DNA from 2 places in the Sporacetigenium sp. TC11 genome. Region 1 is predicted to be linked to the other one. Evidence: a T-box and tRNA genes for the amino acid it is inferred to sense, from the RefSeq annotation. Region 1 holds a T-box; the other holds one or more tRNA genes.
The links. The T-box of region 1 lies ahead of leuS (leucine--tRNA ligase). A T-box ahead of a tRNA ligase gene usually reads a tRNA of that ligase, here a tRNA-Leu.

Region 1 (8,211 bases):
TTCTAAACAAACTTCATGTATAGCCATATTATTTTCTTTACATATTCTTAATAAATCTGCTCCACTTGTAAAGTTAAATTTCATAACGTCCACCTTCCTTATATAGGATATATTAGAATTTATCTAAAACCATAATTTTTTCTATCATATCTTTATTAGCTGACAATTCATCTAATATTTCTTTTCCTACTTTTTCATCAGTTTCTATTTTTACAAACATCCCTTTTCCATTAGATCCTGTATTAGCAGACATAGATACTATATCTGTTTTATGATGTTTGCCTAATATATGAGTTATAAATGCTTCACCAGCTGCTATATCTTTAACAGATATTACAAGTGTTGGTTTTGATCCATTAAACTCTAGTGGAAAACCTTCAACTTCTGTTAGTTTTATATTCCCTCCACCTATTGATGCACCTTTTATTTCCATATTTGAGCCATCTTCTAATTCTACTAATATTTTAACTGCATTAGGATGCTCGTCTACTCCTAAATCAACTTTTAAAAATTCAAACTTAACTCCTCTTTCTACTGCTATATCAAAGGAATTTCTTATTTGTGCATCATCAGGAGCAAATCCTAATATTCCTCCAACTAATGCTTTATCTGTACCGTGACCTCTATATGTTTCAGCAAAAGAGCCATGTAATAAGAATTTTACTTTTTTTACAGGTTTTGCTGCTATCTCAGCTGTAACTTTTCCTAATCTAGCTGCCCCTGCTGTATGTGAACTTGATGGACCTATCATATTTGGACCTACTATGTCGAATACACTATAATCTTTAGCCATATGTTTATACCTCTTCTCTATTTTATTTGACAAATTTTGCCAGAATGCGACAAAATGAAAGTGACCAAGTATAATCCCCGGCCACTAAGAAATTTATATTATTATTATACAACAGCTATAGCTTCTATTTCAACCTTAACGTCTCTTGGTAATCTAGCTACTTCTACACAAGCTCTAGCTGGCTTGTTTTCTCCAAAGTATTTAGCATATATTTCGTTTATCATTCCGAACTCGTTCATGTCTTTTATGAAAACTGTAGTTTTAACAACGTTATCAAAACTAGCACCAGCTTCTGCTAATATAGCTTTTAAGTTTTCTAATACTCTAGTAGTTTGTTCTTCAACTCCACCTTCAACTATTTCCATAGTTTCTGGATTAAATGGAACTTGTCCAGATATAAATAATAAGTTTCCAGCTTTTATAGCTTGAGAGTAAGGACCTATTGCTGCTGGAGCTTTTTCTGTGTGTATTATTTGCTTGTTCATTTTATTTCCTCCTTAATACAATTCGTACATATATTATTTTTTCATTTGATTACAACTATTATACTATATTTTTAAAAATTTTGTATACATATTTTATAGATAAATAGGAAATTATAGGCAAATAACCCTATAATTTCCTCAAATATTTTATATTATATTTCAAATATATTAAATCCAGCTTTCATTACAGCATCTCTAACTTCAGCTATATGATTTCTATCAATTGTTTCAAGAACTATTTCAACCTTTTGAGTTCCTAATTTTGTTCCAGATGACAATCTTGTTAAGTTTGCAGCTAATATATTTGCTTTAGTTGTTTCGATAACCTTTGTTAATTCTGCTAATCCACCTGGTCTATCTTCTACAACTGTTTCAAATGTATATCTTCTTCCTTCTTTAGCTAAAGCAGTATCTATAACTCTATAAGTCATGTTAACGTCCACATTACCACCAGATACTATACATACAATGTTTTCGCCTTTAGCTTCATATTTACCATTTATTAATGCAGCTACAGATACAGCTCCTGATCCTTCAGCAACTATTTTTTGTTTTTCTAATAAGAATAACATAGCATGAGATATTTCTTCCTCTTCTACTGTTATAACCTCATCAACTAATTCTTTTATTATTTCAAAAGTTAAATCTCCAGGAGTTTTAACAGCTATTCCATCAGCTATTGTTGTAGCATTGAAAGCTGTTGTAACTTCTCCATTTGCTAAAGATTCTTTCATTGATGGGATGTTAGCAGTTTGAACACCAACTATTTTTATACTTGGTTTAATAGCCTTAGCAGCAACAGCTATACCAGCTATTATACCGCCTCCACCTATTGGACATAATATAGTGTCAACGTTTTCTAAGTCTTCAAATATTTCTAAAGCTATTGTTCCTTGACCAGCTATAACATATTTATCATTAAAAGGATGTAAGAAAGTTGCTCCTGTTTCTTTTTGTACTTCAACTGCTTTTGCATAAGCATCATCATATACTAAACCGTTTAATATAACTTCTGCTCCATATCCTTTAGTAGCAGTTACTTTTGCAAGTGGTGCAGTAGCAGGCATTACTATTGTTGACTTTATTCCACTCATACGAGCTCCTAGTGCAACCCCTTGTGCATGGTTACCAGCACTTGAAGCTATAACACCGTTTGCCTTTTCTTCATCAGTTAAATTAGCTATTTTATTACAAGCCCCTCTTATTTTAAAAGAACCTGTTTTTTGTAAGTTTTCAAGTTTTAAGTATACATTATTTCCTGTTTCTTCACTTAATTTAGTACTTTCTAATAAATCAGTTTTCTTAACGATATGTTTTATAGTTTCTCTAGCTGTTTGTACATCTTGTAATGTAACTATAGACATTATTTTCACTCCCTAATATATAAATTAAATTTTAAATTTTGTTATTTTTTTATCCCAATATCATCTTACAACCTTTTTTGACAAATTGCAACAGAAAACGGTTTTTTATAATATTAAAATTTATCAAAAAATTTACAATTTCATTTTAATATATATTTTTCAACATAAAAAAAGATAAAGATGCATTTAGTACACCTTTATCTTTTAACATTAATTAATATTTTATACTTTATTTAACTACTATATTTACTAATTTTTTAGGAACTCCAACTACTTTAATTATTGTCTTACCTTCAACTAAGGATTTTATTTTTTCATCTTCCATAGCTATCTTTTCCATCTCTTCTTTAGATATATCTGAAGGAAGATTTAATTTCCCTCTTAACTTACCATTTATTTGAACTACTACTTCTACTTCATCTTTTACAAGTGCCTTTTCATCATATTTTGGCCACTGAATATCAAATACACTGCCTTCATTTCCTACCATCTTCCATAATTCTTCTCCTATATGTGGAGTAAATGGTGCAAGTATAGTTATTATAGTTTCTATACCATTTTTCATTATAGCTTCATTTCTATTTTCAAGTTCTTTATATTTATACATTTCATTTACTAATTCCATTAAGGCAGATATAGCAGTGTTGAATCCAAATTTTCTGTTTAAATCTTCTGTAACCTTCTTTAATGTAGCATTTATTACGTATCTTAATTCTTTATCTTCTTTAGATAATTTACCTAAATCTACATTAGTATTAGCTACATCCTTTAATTCATCAACCAATCTATATACTCTGTTTAAGAATCTAAAACATCCTTCAACACCTTGTTCTGACCAATCTAAATCTCTTTCAGGAGGTGCTGCAAATAAAACGAATAATCTAGCAGTATCTGCTCCATATTTTTCTATTATCTCAAGAGGGGCTACTATATTTCCTTTTGACTTACTCATTTTAATTCCATCTTTTAATACCATACCTTGAGTTAATAGGTTTTTAAATGGTTCGTCAAAATCAACCATACCTAAATCTTTGAATACTTTAACGAAGAATCTTGAATATAATAAATGAAGTATAGCATGTTCTACCCCACCTATATATTGATCAACAGCCATCCACTTTTGTACTAAATCTTTAGAAAAAGGTTCTTCAGTATTGTGTGGGTCTATAAATCTTAAGAAATACCAAGAAGAATCTATAAATGTATCCATAGTATCAGTTTCTCTTGTAGCTTCTTTACCACACTTAGGACAAGTAGCATTCATAAAGGCCTTAGATGTTGTAAGTGGCGATTTTCCAGTACCTGTAAATTCAACATCTGTTGGTAAAAGAACTGGTAAATCACTTCTATCTACTGGTACAGTTCCGCAATCATCACAATATACTACTGGTATTGGACATCCCCAGTATCTCTGTCTTGATATTAACCAGTCTCTTAATCTATAATTAACAGTTTTCTGACCTCTATTTTCTGATGCTATTTTTTCAACTATTTTTTCAAATGCTTTAGCATTATCCATTTCATTGAATTCTTCTGAATTTATCATCTTATTATTTTCATCTATAACTTCTATTATTTCTAAGTTATATTTTTGTGCAAATTCATTATCTCTTTCATCATGGGCTGGAACTGCCATAACAGCACCTGTGCCATAATCAGATAATACATAGTTAGCTATCCAAACTGGAACTTTATTTCCATTAACTGGATTTATAGCATATTTTCCTATGAATATCCCTTCTTTTTCTGTATCAGTAGAAGTTCTCTCTATTTCAGTCATTTTATTTGTTTTTTGAACAAATTCATCTACTTCTTTTTCATACTGTGTTCCAACAACAAACTCTTTAACGTATTCATGGTCTGGAGCCAATACCATATAAGTTACACCGTATACAGTATCTGGTCTAGTTGTGAATACCTTTATTTTTTTATTATATCCTTCTACATCAAAGTCAATTTCTGCACCTGTACTTTTTCCTATCCAGTTCTTTTGCATAGTTTTAACTTTTTCAGGCCATCCATCTAACCCATCTAAATCATTTAAAAGTCTTTCAGCATAATCTGTTATCTTTAAGTACCATTGTTCTAAATCCTTTTTATTAACTACAGAGTCACATCTTTCACATGATCCACCTACAACTTGTTCATTAGCCAAAACTGTTTGACAAGATGGACACCAGTTAACATATGATTTCTTTTTATATGCAAGTCCGTTTTCATAGAATCTTAAAAATATCTCTTGAGTCCATTTGTAATAATCAGGAAGTGAAGTTGCTACCTCTCTATCCCAATCATAACTAAGACCTAATAACCTTAATTGGTCTTTCATATCATCTATGTTTTCATTTGTCCATTTATTTGGATGTATTCCATGTTTTATAGCTGCATTTTCTGCTGGAAGACCAAATGAATCCCATCCCATTGGATGAAGTACATTATATCCTTCCATTTTTTTAAATCTAGCTACAACATCTCCTATAGAGTAGTTTCTAACGTGACCCATATGTATTTTACCTGATGGATAAGGAAACATTTCCAAAGTATAATATTTCGGCTTTTCGCTTTCTACTGTTCTGTATTGGTCTTTGTCTTCCCATTTTTGTTGCCATTTTTGTTCTATGTTTTTAAAATTGTAAACTGACATTTTTTACCCTCCCTATATATAAATTTAAACAACAAAAAACCCTCCATCCCTATGGTTAGGGACGAGGGTTCATTCTCGCGGTACCACCCTAATTGGCTATAATTATAGCCCTCTTAGTTAGTATTTAAGCCTACCAAGGCCAAATAGATATTTCTAGCAAGTTCAAAGATATATTTTGCTAGTTTTCACCACCACTAGCTCTCTGTAAAAATATATTTCTTTTACTACTCTAGACTATTTGATAAATTTGGAATTTTCTTAATATAATTTCATATAATACCACTTTTATTTTAAGTTGTCAACATCTATCTGTGGTGCATCTCTCCATAATCTTTCTAAGTTATAAAAAGCTCTTTCTTCGTTGTAGAATACATGAACCATTATATCTCCATAATCTAACAATATCCAGTCTTGAGCAGTCATGCCTTCTTTTCCTCTAGGCTCTATTCCTAATTTTGTTAATTCATCTTGTACATTGTCTGCTATAGCTTTTACTTGTCTTTGAGAAGATGCACTTGCTATAACGAAATAATCGCATAAAGTTGATATTGCACCTATATTTAATACAGTTATATCTTCACCTTTTTTGTCATCTATTGCATCATATGCTATTTTTAACATTTGTTCTACAGATATATTTTCATTGTTTATCATTCATTTACCTCCTGTTGTTTAATAAAGACACTGTTTGATATTATACCACAAAATGCCATATTATAGTATTATATTAAGTTTTATTTGTTTTTCAGTATATAGTTTCTTGCTTTTATAGTTCTAGGATGTATCAATTTCTCAATATCTATAACATATTTAATAGTATTGTTAAAAGATATAAGTAAAGCTTCATCTAGCTCCTTGTTGTAAGCTTTTTCTCTAAGTTTATCTAATCCTGGATATTTTCTTCCCTCTTCTGTTAAATCAGCTATATATATTATTTTTTCAAGTAAAGACATATTTTCTCTACCTGTTGTATGATATCTTATTGCATTTAAAATTTCTTCATCAACTATATCGAATTTATATTTTGCTATATAAGAACCTATAATACTATGAGATAAAGATATGTCATCTTCTTCCATATCATCTAAATCTATATTGTACTCACTTACATAATAATATACTTGTTCTTTAGTAAAATACTTAGCACAATCATGAAGTAGTGCTGCTATAATACATTTTTCTTCATCTATTTCATATATCTTGGACAATTTCATAGATTCCTTAACTACATTTAAAGAGTGAATTAATCTTTTTTCTGGCAACATTGTCTTTAATTTTTCTTTAATTTTATTTATTTCCATTTAAATCTCCCCTATTTGTACAATAGCTTTTCATGTATATATTTTTCCACATTTTCTGGTATTAAATACCTAACTGAATTATTTTCTTTTATTTGTTCTCTTATATAAGTAGATGATATATCAAGAGATGGAACATATATAGTAAGTATATTTGCATTATATTTTTCTCTTAATTTCTCTATTTTATCTTGAGCCTTTAGCAAGCTTATTCCAGGTCTAGTAGCTGCAATAAATGTAGCCAGTTTGAAGTTTTCTTCTACATCTCTCCAAGACTCTATATCACATATAGCATCTGCACCTGTTATAAAGTAAAGTTTTGAATCTGGATATATAATATTTAGTTGTCTTAATGTATCTACTGTATAAGTTTTTTCATCTTTATCTATTTCTATTGAAGACACTTCAAATTTTTCATTAGTCATTGTAGACAAAAGAACCATATTATATCTATGATATTTATCTATAATAGTTCTATTAGTTTTATGTGGTGGATTTCCAGATGGTATAAATAGTATTTTATCTAATTGATATTTTATTCTTATAAATTCAGCTGTAGCCAAATGAGCATAATGTATAGGATCAAATGTACCACCCATTATCCCAATTTTTTTGAAATTACTTCTTTTTTTGTTTTTAGCTAGGTTTGCCTTTATAGATTCCTTTACCAATAAATCTATATTCATAAACATTCTCCTTTGTTTATAGTATCTCTTCTATTTTAACATTTATTACCATACTATAACAGAATAAAATATAATTCTAAGTTTATTATTATACATAAAATAAATATTAGTCCTGTATTTGATTTACATATACTTTAAATGTTATTATATAGAATAGTTTATTTAGGTATAATCTTATTATATATACTTTTGACTAAGGAGGATATTATGTCCATAATAACAAAAATAGAAGTACAACAAAAAAATGAAGATAGAGTTAATATATATTTAGATGATAAATTTTTTATGGGTGTTTACAAAGAAATAGTATATACTCTAGGAATTAAAAAAGGCCAAGAAATAGATGAAGAAAAATTAAAGGAATTTTTAAACCAAGAAATGTATATAAAAGCTAAAAATAAAGCTTTGACCATACTTTCTAAATGTGATCAATCCGAAAAAAATTTAAAGATCAAGTTATTAAATAATTTCGATGAAGATGTTGTAGATAATGTTATTGATTTCTTAAAGAAATACAATTTTATAAACGATGAAACTTTAGCCTCTAAAATAACAAATACAAATGTGAAATTAAATAAATATGGAAAAAACAGAATAAAACAAAATCTATATACTAAAGGTATTGATAAAAATACTATAAATGATGCTGTATCTAAGGTTGATGAAAATATAGAATTTGAAAATGCCATGTATTTAGCTAAAAAAAGATATGAAAGAGTTAAAAATGAAGAAAGGACTAAAATATATAGAAAAATTGCACAACATCTAACTTCCAAAGGGTTTGAATACGATACAGTAAAGAGAGTACTTAGTAAGTTATTAAATTATGAAGAATATGAATATTAAAATTCACTTTGCTCATATCGCCAACTACCTTGGAAAGCAGGCCCGTTGCTCAAACAAAAGGTTGGAAATTTAAAAAAGCTGGTATATACCAGCTT
Region 2 (6,592 bases), on a different contig from region 1:
TTTTTCTTCCTTTTTCGAGGACAAGTAATACTATACCACCTTAAGTATATTAAGTCAAACTTTTTATATAACTACACCCTGGAAGTTCATGGTATATAAATTTATTCTCGAATCTATTCTAACTTCATATATTTAAATAAAGACCATACTTAAATCTTTTATAAATTAAAGGAGGACAATTATTGGAAAATAAATATATATATGAAAAAATAGATAAAGTTTTACAAAATCAAGATAAAGTTGATTATGAAGAATTATTAGAACTTTTCAAAATGCTAGAATTAAATATGCAAACTTCTAAAACAAATATAAATAATGAACTAGATGAAAATAGCTTCTATACTTATATAAAGTCTTCATATTATGTAAAGAAATTGGAAACTATCTACTCGAGTTTTGTCGTTACTACATCTAGAAATGAAGATGAGAGGTGAGAATATGAGTTATATAGGACTATCAACATTTAGCGTAGAATCATTAATCAGTTATATAACAAATAACGTAGAGAAAGCAAATAAAATAGAAGATATAACTATTTATTATAAAAAAATCTTTGACTATGCCATTACCTATATTAACGATATTGAATACGACGAAGAACTTAAGTATAGATTTGATAATATCCTAAAATGTTACGAAGGTTTTTTAAGACTACACGGGAATATTAAGTATACGGATACAGAATCAATATCTATATTTAACTATTCTTATACATTTTCAGATGCCATAATCATGCTTAAAGATGTTATACTATTAAATCCAAACGATAAATCAACTTATTTTTTATTAGGAATATGTTACGAGTCCAAAAATCAATATCCTAAGGCCATAGAAAGTTATAAAATGTCTTTAAGTCTATCTAATGAAATTTGGACTTACTATTGGCTCTCTAGATGTTTTTATAAAAGCAATATGCTCGATGAAGCCTTAAAATGTCTAAGTGAAATATTAGATAACGTCAACGGTGAAAATATAAGCAAACAATATTTGGATATATATGAATTCAAGGGGTTGATATTACAAAAGCAAAATAAATTTGAAGAAGTAATACTAAATTGTTTTGATGCAAAAAAATATCTTGAATTGTCTAAAACATTATTTGATGATGCAAAATTTAGTTCTATTAGGCTTTTAGATAAAGTAACTACTGATTGCAAAAAAAATTATGAAGGTAAAAACTATGATAATTTACTGGTAGACCTATTACAATGTTTTGATATATACTATTCATTAGGCATTAATGACCTTGATTTCAGAAGTTATATACATTATGTAAAAGTATCATACGAAACTGATATTTCTGATATACCTTTTTCAGGTATGTTAGAATACAAGGATTGTATAAATTATATAAGAGAAATTCTATTCAATAGACGAGATTATAAAAATTTATTCAATATACAGCTAAAAATAAATCATCTCAATAGTTTAGTTAGATTTCCAGGGTATATAAACTTAATATCTTTAATATCTAAATTGTTAAATGATATTAAAACTGACAAATTTTCATTTGGGCAAAATAAGTTTCAAGGAGACGATATATATATATCTAATTCACTTAACTCACCAATTGTATTCACTTCTATACAAGATAGACGTATAGATTTAATAGATATATTAGATGAATGTTTAGAAATTGAACCTCAAAATAAATACTTATTTTTATTTGAGAAAGCCAAATTACTACAAGAATCAAATCTTTATGATTATGCTTTAGTTTGTTATTCGCTTATAATAGATGAACATTTTGATAAAAATAAAATAGATTTTTATTTATCTAGTGAAATACTAGTTGATAATGAATATATAGATATAGCTTTTAAATCTTTAGATGAAAAGTTAAAAATCCTAAATATAATTTATGGAGATGAGTCTAGAGAAATTTATTTATATTTAAATGAACTATGTAATATATACGATAAATATATACAGTATATACTTAAAGATACCAATATAAAATATGAAAAGATGTATTCCCAAGCATTAAATTACTGTCGTAAAATACTTAATCTAGTAAAATCAAAAAAAGAACTCCAAGAGGTTTGGAAGTTAAAAGAAGAAGAAATATTTTTTAATTATGTAAAAACGCATATTTCTATAATAGACTGTGAAGCAAATTTTATATACGATCCTAATAGCGAAAGTATTATAACTAGGCACTATAACTTTGATGATGAAGGATTAAAGTTATACGACGAATTAATAAAGCTAAACCCTAACAATCCCATGTTTTACTATTATAAAGGAATTCGATTGGCTTCCATAATAAACATTCAAAAAAAGAAAAATTACGGAATGGATTTATCGCATTTTACAATGAATAAAAGTAAGAATAAAAATGCAAAAAACCCTACAACCGAAAGATTTAAAAGTGTAATATACTATATTAAAAATAAAAATATCTATGATGAATTACTATCTTTATATATAAAAGCATACAACCTAGATAAAACTAATGAGGATTTTATAAATCATATATTAGATCTTTTAGAAAAATTAGTTAAGTACAATAATTTTCTAAAATATAATAAAGAAAAAACAAAAAAGTATCTTAAATAAAATAAGCCTACTTATTTAAAGTAGGCTTTCTTTTATATTTTTTCCATATATCCACTTGGATGGAATTTATATATATCTCCATTATATTTGTCTACAAAAAATCCAATATCTCCATCTACATTTGGCAAGAATAAATACCCCTTATATCCTTTATCTTGTAAAACTTCTTTAAACATTGTTTCATCGCCTTGATATATATAATCAACATTGGAATTATACTGTATTAGTAAATTTTTGGCATCTTCAACAGTGAATTCTTTTTTAATATTTTGATTATTAACTTCATTTAAATCCTTATTTGCTTTATTACTTTCAATTAAATTTTCATTGTTTATATTAACAGTTTCATCTTGTTTTTTGATATCTTCACTACCACTTTTTGGTTCATCAACTGCAACTTTTGATTCTTCAACTATAACTTCTGTTTTTGTATCAGTTTCTGAACTAACAACACTTTTTGGATGTGCTTCTATGCTAGAATACCAGTATAACCCCATACCCGAAAAAATTACAATTAACAACGATATTCCTAATTTCTTAATACCTTTTCTCATTTTATTCACCCCTATAAACTTTTAGTATATATCGATTATGGTCATAATAATTAAATATTATTCTCAATACTTATAAATATCATTTTTATATCGTCTATCTGAGCAAATTGTACATATTTTATATTTTCAATATCTTTGTCTTCTATTAATAATGGATCAACAACTACTATTTTCACATCAGAATCTCCAGATGCATCTAGTGTTTTATCTACAAGTTTAATAAAATCTACAGTACTTATAGAGTCTTCTTTACATCCACATAACATTAAATTCCCAGATCTATAGTGTTCTAGAATCCCCTTTATACCCCATAGTTCTTGTCCTTTATTTATACATACTACTTCTGCACCCATATTCTGACCCTTTATAATTTTATCCTTTAACTCTGATAATTTCATTCTATTATCCCCCTCGTATAATAATCTTTATATAATTGTACGAAAAAAAGATCACTTATATTCCACTATATTTATTTTAAAAACAAAAAAAGAACTTGTCAGTGACAAATTCTTTTTATATACATTATTATATTGGCAGGGGTGGAGGGATTCGAACCCCCGGCGCACGGTTTTGGAGACCGACGCTCTACCAGCTGAGCTACACCCCTATTTTTGGTGGACCTTCAGGGACTCGAACCCCAGACCTACCGGTTATGAGCCGGGCGCTCTAACCAACTGAGCTAAAGGTCCAAAAATAAAAAAATGGCGGAGAGGGTGGGATTCGAACCCACGGCCCCTTGCGGAGTCACTGGTTTTCAAGACCAGCTCCTTAAACCACTCGGACACCTCTCCGTTTTATTATGGTGCGGGTGGAGGGACTTGAACCCCCACGCACAAGGCGCCAGATCCTAAGTCTGGTGCGTCTGCCAATTCCGCCACACCCGCATATGGAGCTAGTGATAGGAATCGAACCTACAACCTGCTGATTACAAGTCAGCTGCTCTACCGTTGAGCCACACTAGCATATTTTTTGTATCGCTTGACAAGTTATATAATATCACCTTTTTTATATGTGGTCAATATTATTTTTTCAAAAAAATTTATATTTTTTTAAAAAAATTAGGACTACTATTATTGTAGTCCTATGAATTATATATACTTTTTTATACCTTGTTTTAATATGTTGTTATAATCTATATATGGATAAATATCTTCTTTAAATAAATTACTAAATGTTAAAAATTCATCCATCGTTAGATCTTCTATATTTTTATTGTTCTCTTCACAGTATAAAACTATATTTCCAACTACTTTGTGTGCATTTCTAAATTCCAATCCTTCTTTAACTAAATAATCCGCAACTTCTGTAGCATTTAAAAATCCTTTTTTAACAGCCTTTAACATCTTGTCCTTATTTACAGTTAATGTATCTAATACCCCATTCATAACTGATAAACATGCTATAGTTGTATCTAACGAATCAAAGAAAGATTCTTTATCTTCTTGCATATCTTTATTATAAGCAAGAGGTAATCCCTTCATAGTAGTAAGAAGTGCCATCAAGTCTCCATATACCCTTCCACATTTACCTCTTATAAGTTCACATGCATCTGGATTTTTCTTTTGTGGCATTATTGATGAACCAGTTGAAAATTCATCACTCATAGTTACAAATTCAAATTCCTTAGAACTAAACAGTATTAGCTCTTCACTCAATCTAGATAAATGCATCATTATTAAAGAAAAATTACTCATCATTTCTATTAAATAATCTCTATCTGAAACACCATCTAAATAGTTATCTACAGGTTTATAAAAGCTAAGCAACTTTGTAGTTACACTTCTATCTATATCATAAGTAGTTCCAGCTAATGCACAACACCCAAGTGGATTTTCATTTAGCATATCTATTGAGTTTAATATTCTCTTTTTATCTCTAAGGAACATAGAATAATAAGCCATAACGTGATATTTAAATGTAACAACTTGAGCTCTTTGTAAATGAGTATATCCTGGCATTATATAAGGATTTTTGTCCCCTAATTTTTTTATAGTTAAAAGTAGTTCATCTATTTTATTCACAATTGAATAAGCGTATTTTCTAGCATACATCTTTGTATCCACAGCTACTTGGTCATTTCTACTTCTAGCTGTATGAAGTTTTTTACCTAGTTCGCCTATTCTTTTTATAAGGTTAGTTTCAACAAATGAATGAATATCTTCGTAGTCACCTTCTATAATAAGACTTCCATTTTCTATATCAGCCAATATACCACTGAGGCCTTCTTTTATCTTATTTGCTTCTTCTTCATTTAATATATTACAACTACAAAGCATATTTACATGTGCTATACTTCCAGTTATATCTTCAAAGTACATTCTTTTGTCAAAACCAAGGGAGGAATTGAAATCCTCCATTAGTTTACTTTCTGAATTCTTAAATCTGCCGCCCCAAAGTTTCATATTATCACCTACTTGTTAGTTTTCATAGATTTTATCTTAAGTGGTAAACTAAATAAGTTTATAAATCCTTCAGCATCTTTATGATCATAAAGTTCACTATTACCAAAAGATGAAATACCATGGTCATATAATGCATTTTCAGTAAATATACCTGCTGGTTTTATATTTCCTTTGTATAACTTAACTTTTACAGTACCAGTTACATTTTCTTGTGTTTTTTCAACAAATGCATCTATTGATTCTTTTAATCCGCCAAACCATAAACCATTGTAAATTAACTCAGCATACTTCATAGATACTATTTGTTTGAAATGAAGTGTATCTTTTTCTAAAGTTGCACTTTCTAAGATATTATGTGCTTCATATAATATAGTACCACCTGGAGTTTCGTATACTCCTCTTGATTTCATACCTACTAGTCTGTTTTCTAGTATATCTATAATACCTATACCATGTTTAGCTCCTAAATCATTTAGATTTTTTACAAGTTCTACGGGAGCAATTTCTTTTCCATTTATTTTCTTAGGTACACCTTTTTCAAAGTATATTTCTATATACTCAGGAGTATCTGGTGCATCCTCAGGGTCAACGCATTTTTTATATACATCTTTATTATGTTCATTTTCTAGACATTCTATGTCTCCACCTTCAGTAGATATATGCCAAAGGTTAGCATCTACTGAATATATCTTTTCCTTTGTAACTGATATAGCTATTTCCTTTTGTGCAGCGTATTCTATAGCATCTTCTCTTGATTTTATATCCCATACTCTCCAAGGAGCTATTATTTTTATAGTTGGGTCAAGTGCTGCTATTGCTGACTCAAATCTAACTTGGTCATTTCCCTTACCTGTGCATCCGTGGCATATATACTTTGCCCCTTCTTTATGAGCTATTTCAACTAACTTTTTAGCTATTATAGGTCTTGCTAAAGAAGTTCCAAGTAAATATTTCCCCTCATACTTAACTTCTGCTTTTATAGCTTTATAAAGAGCTTCTGTTACAAATTCTTCAGTTAAATCTTCTATATAAACTTTAGAAGCTCCACTTATATAAGCTTTCTTTTCTACAGCATCC

Region 2: it encodes a tRNA-Leu, which carries the amino acid that the T-box ahead of leuS (leucine--tRNA ligase) is inferred to sense. The anticodon was not compared.

Annotation. Positions count from the first base shown of each region.
Region 1 is NZ_JBYVNY010000003.1:179,556-187,766, reverse strand. It holds gene sdaAA (L-serine ammonia-lyase, iron-sulfur-dependent, subunit alpha) at 1-84, opposite strand, end outside; gene sdaAB (L-serine ammonia-lyase, iron-sulfur-dependent subunit beta) at 113-793, opposite strand; gene ACUSRV_RS06855 (RidA family protein) at 898-1,278, opposite strand; gene ilvA (threonine ammonia-lyase) at 1,431-2,642, opposite strand; gene leuS (leucine--tRNA ligase) at 2,872-5,286, opposite strand; T-box leader at 5,341-5,527, opposite strand; gene rsfS (ribosome silencing factor) at 5,572-5,922, opposite strand; gene yqeK (bis(5'-nucleosyl)-tetraphosphatase (symmetrical) YqeK) at 6,021-6,587, opposite strand; gene nadD (nicotinate-nucleotide adenylyltransferase) at 6,599-7,270, opposite strand; gene recX (recombination regulator RecX) at 7,478-8,116, shown strand.
Region 2 is NZ_JBYVNY010000011.1:202-6,793, forward strand. It holds gene ACUSRV_RS13765 (hypothetical protein) at 183-434, shown strand; gene ACUSRV_RS13770 (tetratricopeptide repeat protein) at 439-2,559, shown strand; gene ACUSRV_RS13775 (hypothetical protein) at 2,592-3,113, opposite strand; gene ACUSRV_RS13780 (hypothetical protein) at 3,164-3,511, opposite strand; tRNA gene ACUSRV_RS13785 (tRNA-Trp) at 3,645-3,720, opposite strand; tRNA gene ACUSRV_RS13790 (tRNA-Ile) at 3,726-3,802, opposite strand; tRNA gene ACUSRV_RS13795 (tRNA-Ser) at 3,816-3,904, opposite strand; tRNA gene ACUSRV_RS13800 (tRNA-Leu) at 3,914-3,997, opposite strand; tRNA gene ACUSRV_RS13805 (tRNA-Thr) at 4,001-4,075, opposite strand; gene argH (argininosuccinate lyase) at 4,202-5,515, opposite strand; gene ACUSRV_RS13815 (argininosuccinate synthase) at 5,524-6,592, opposite strand, start outside.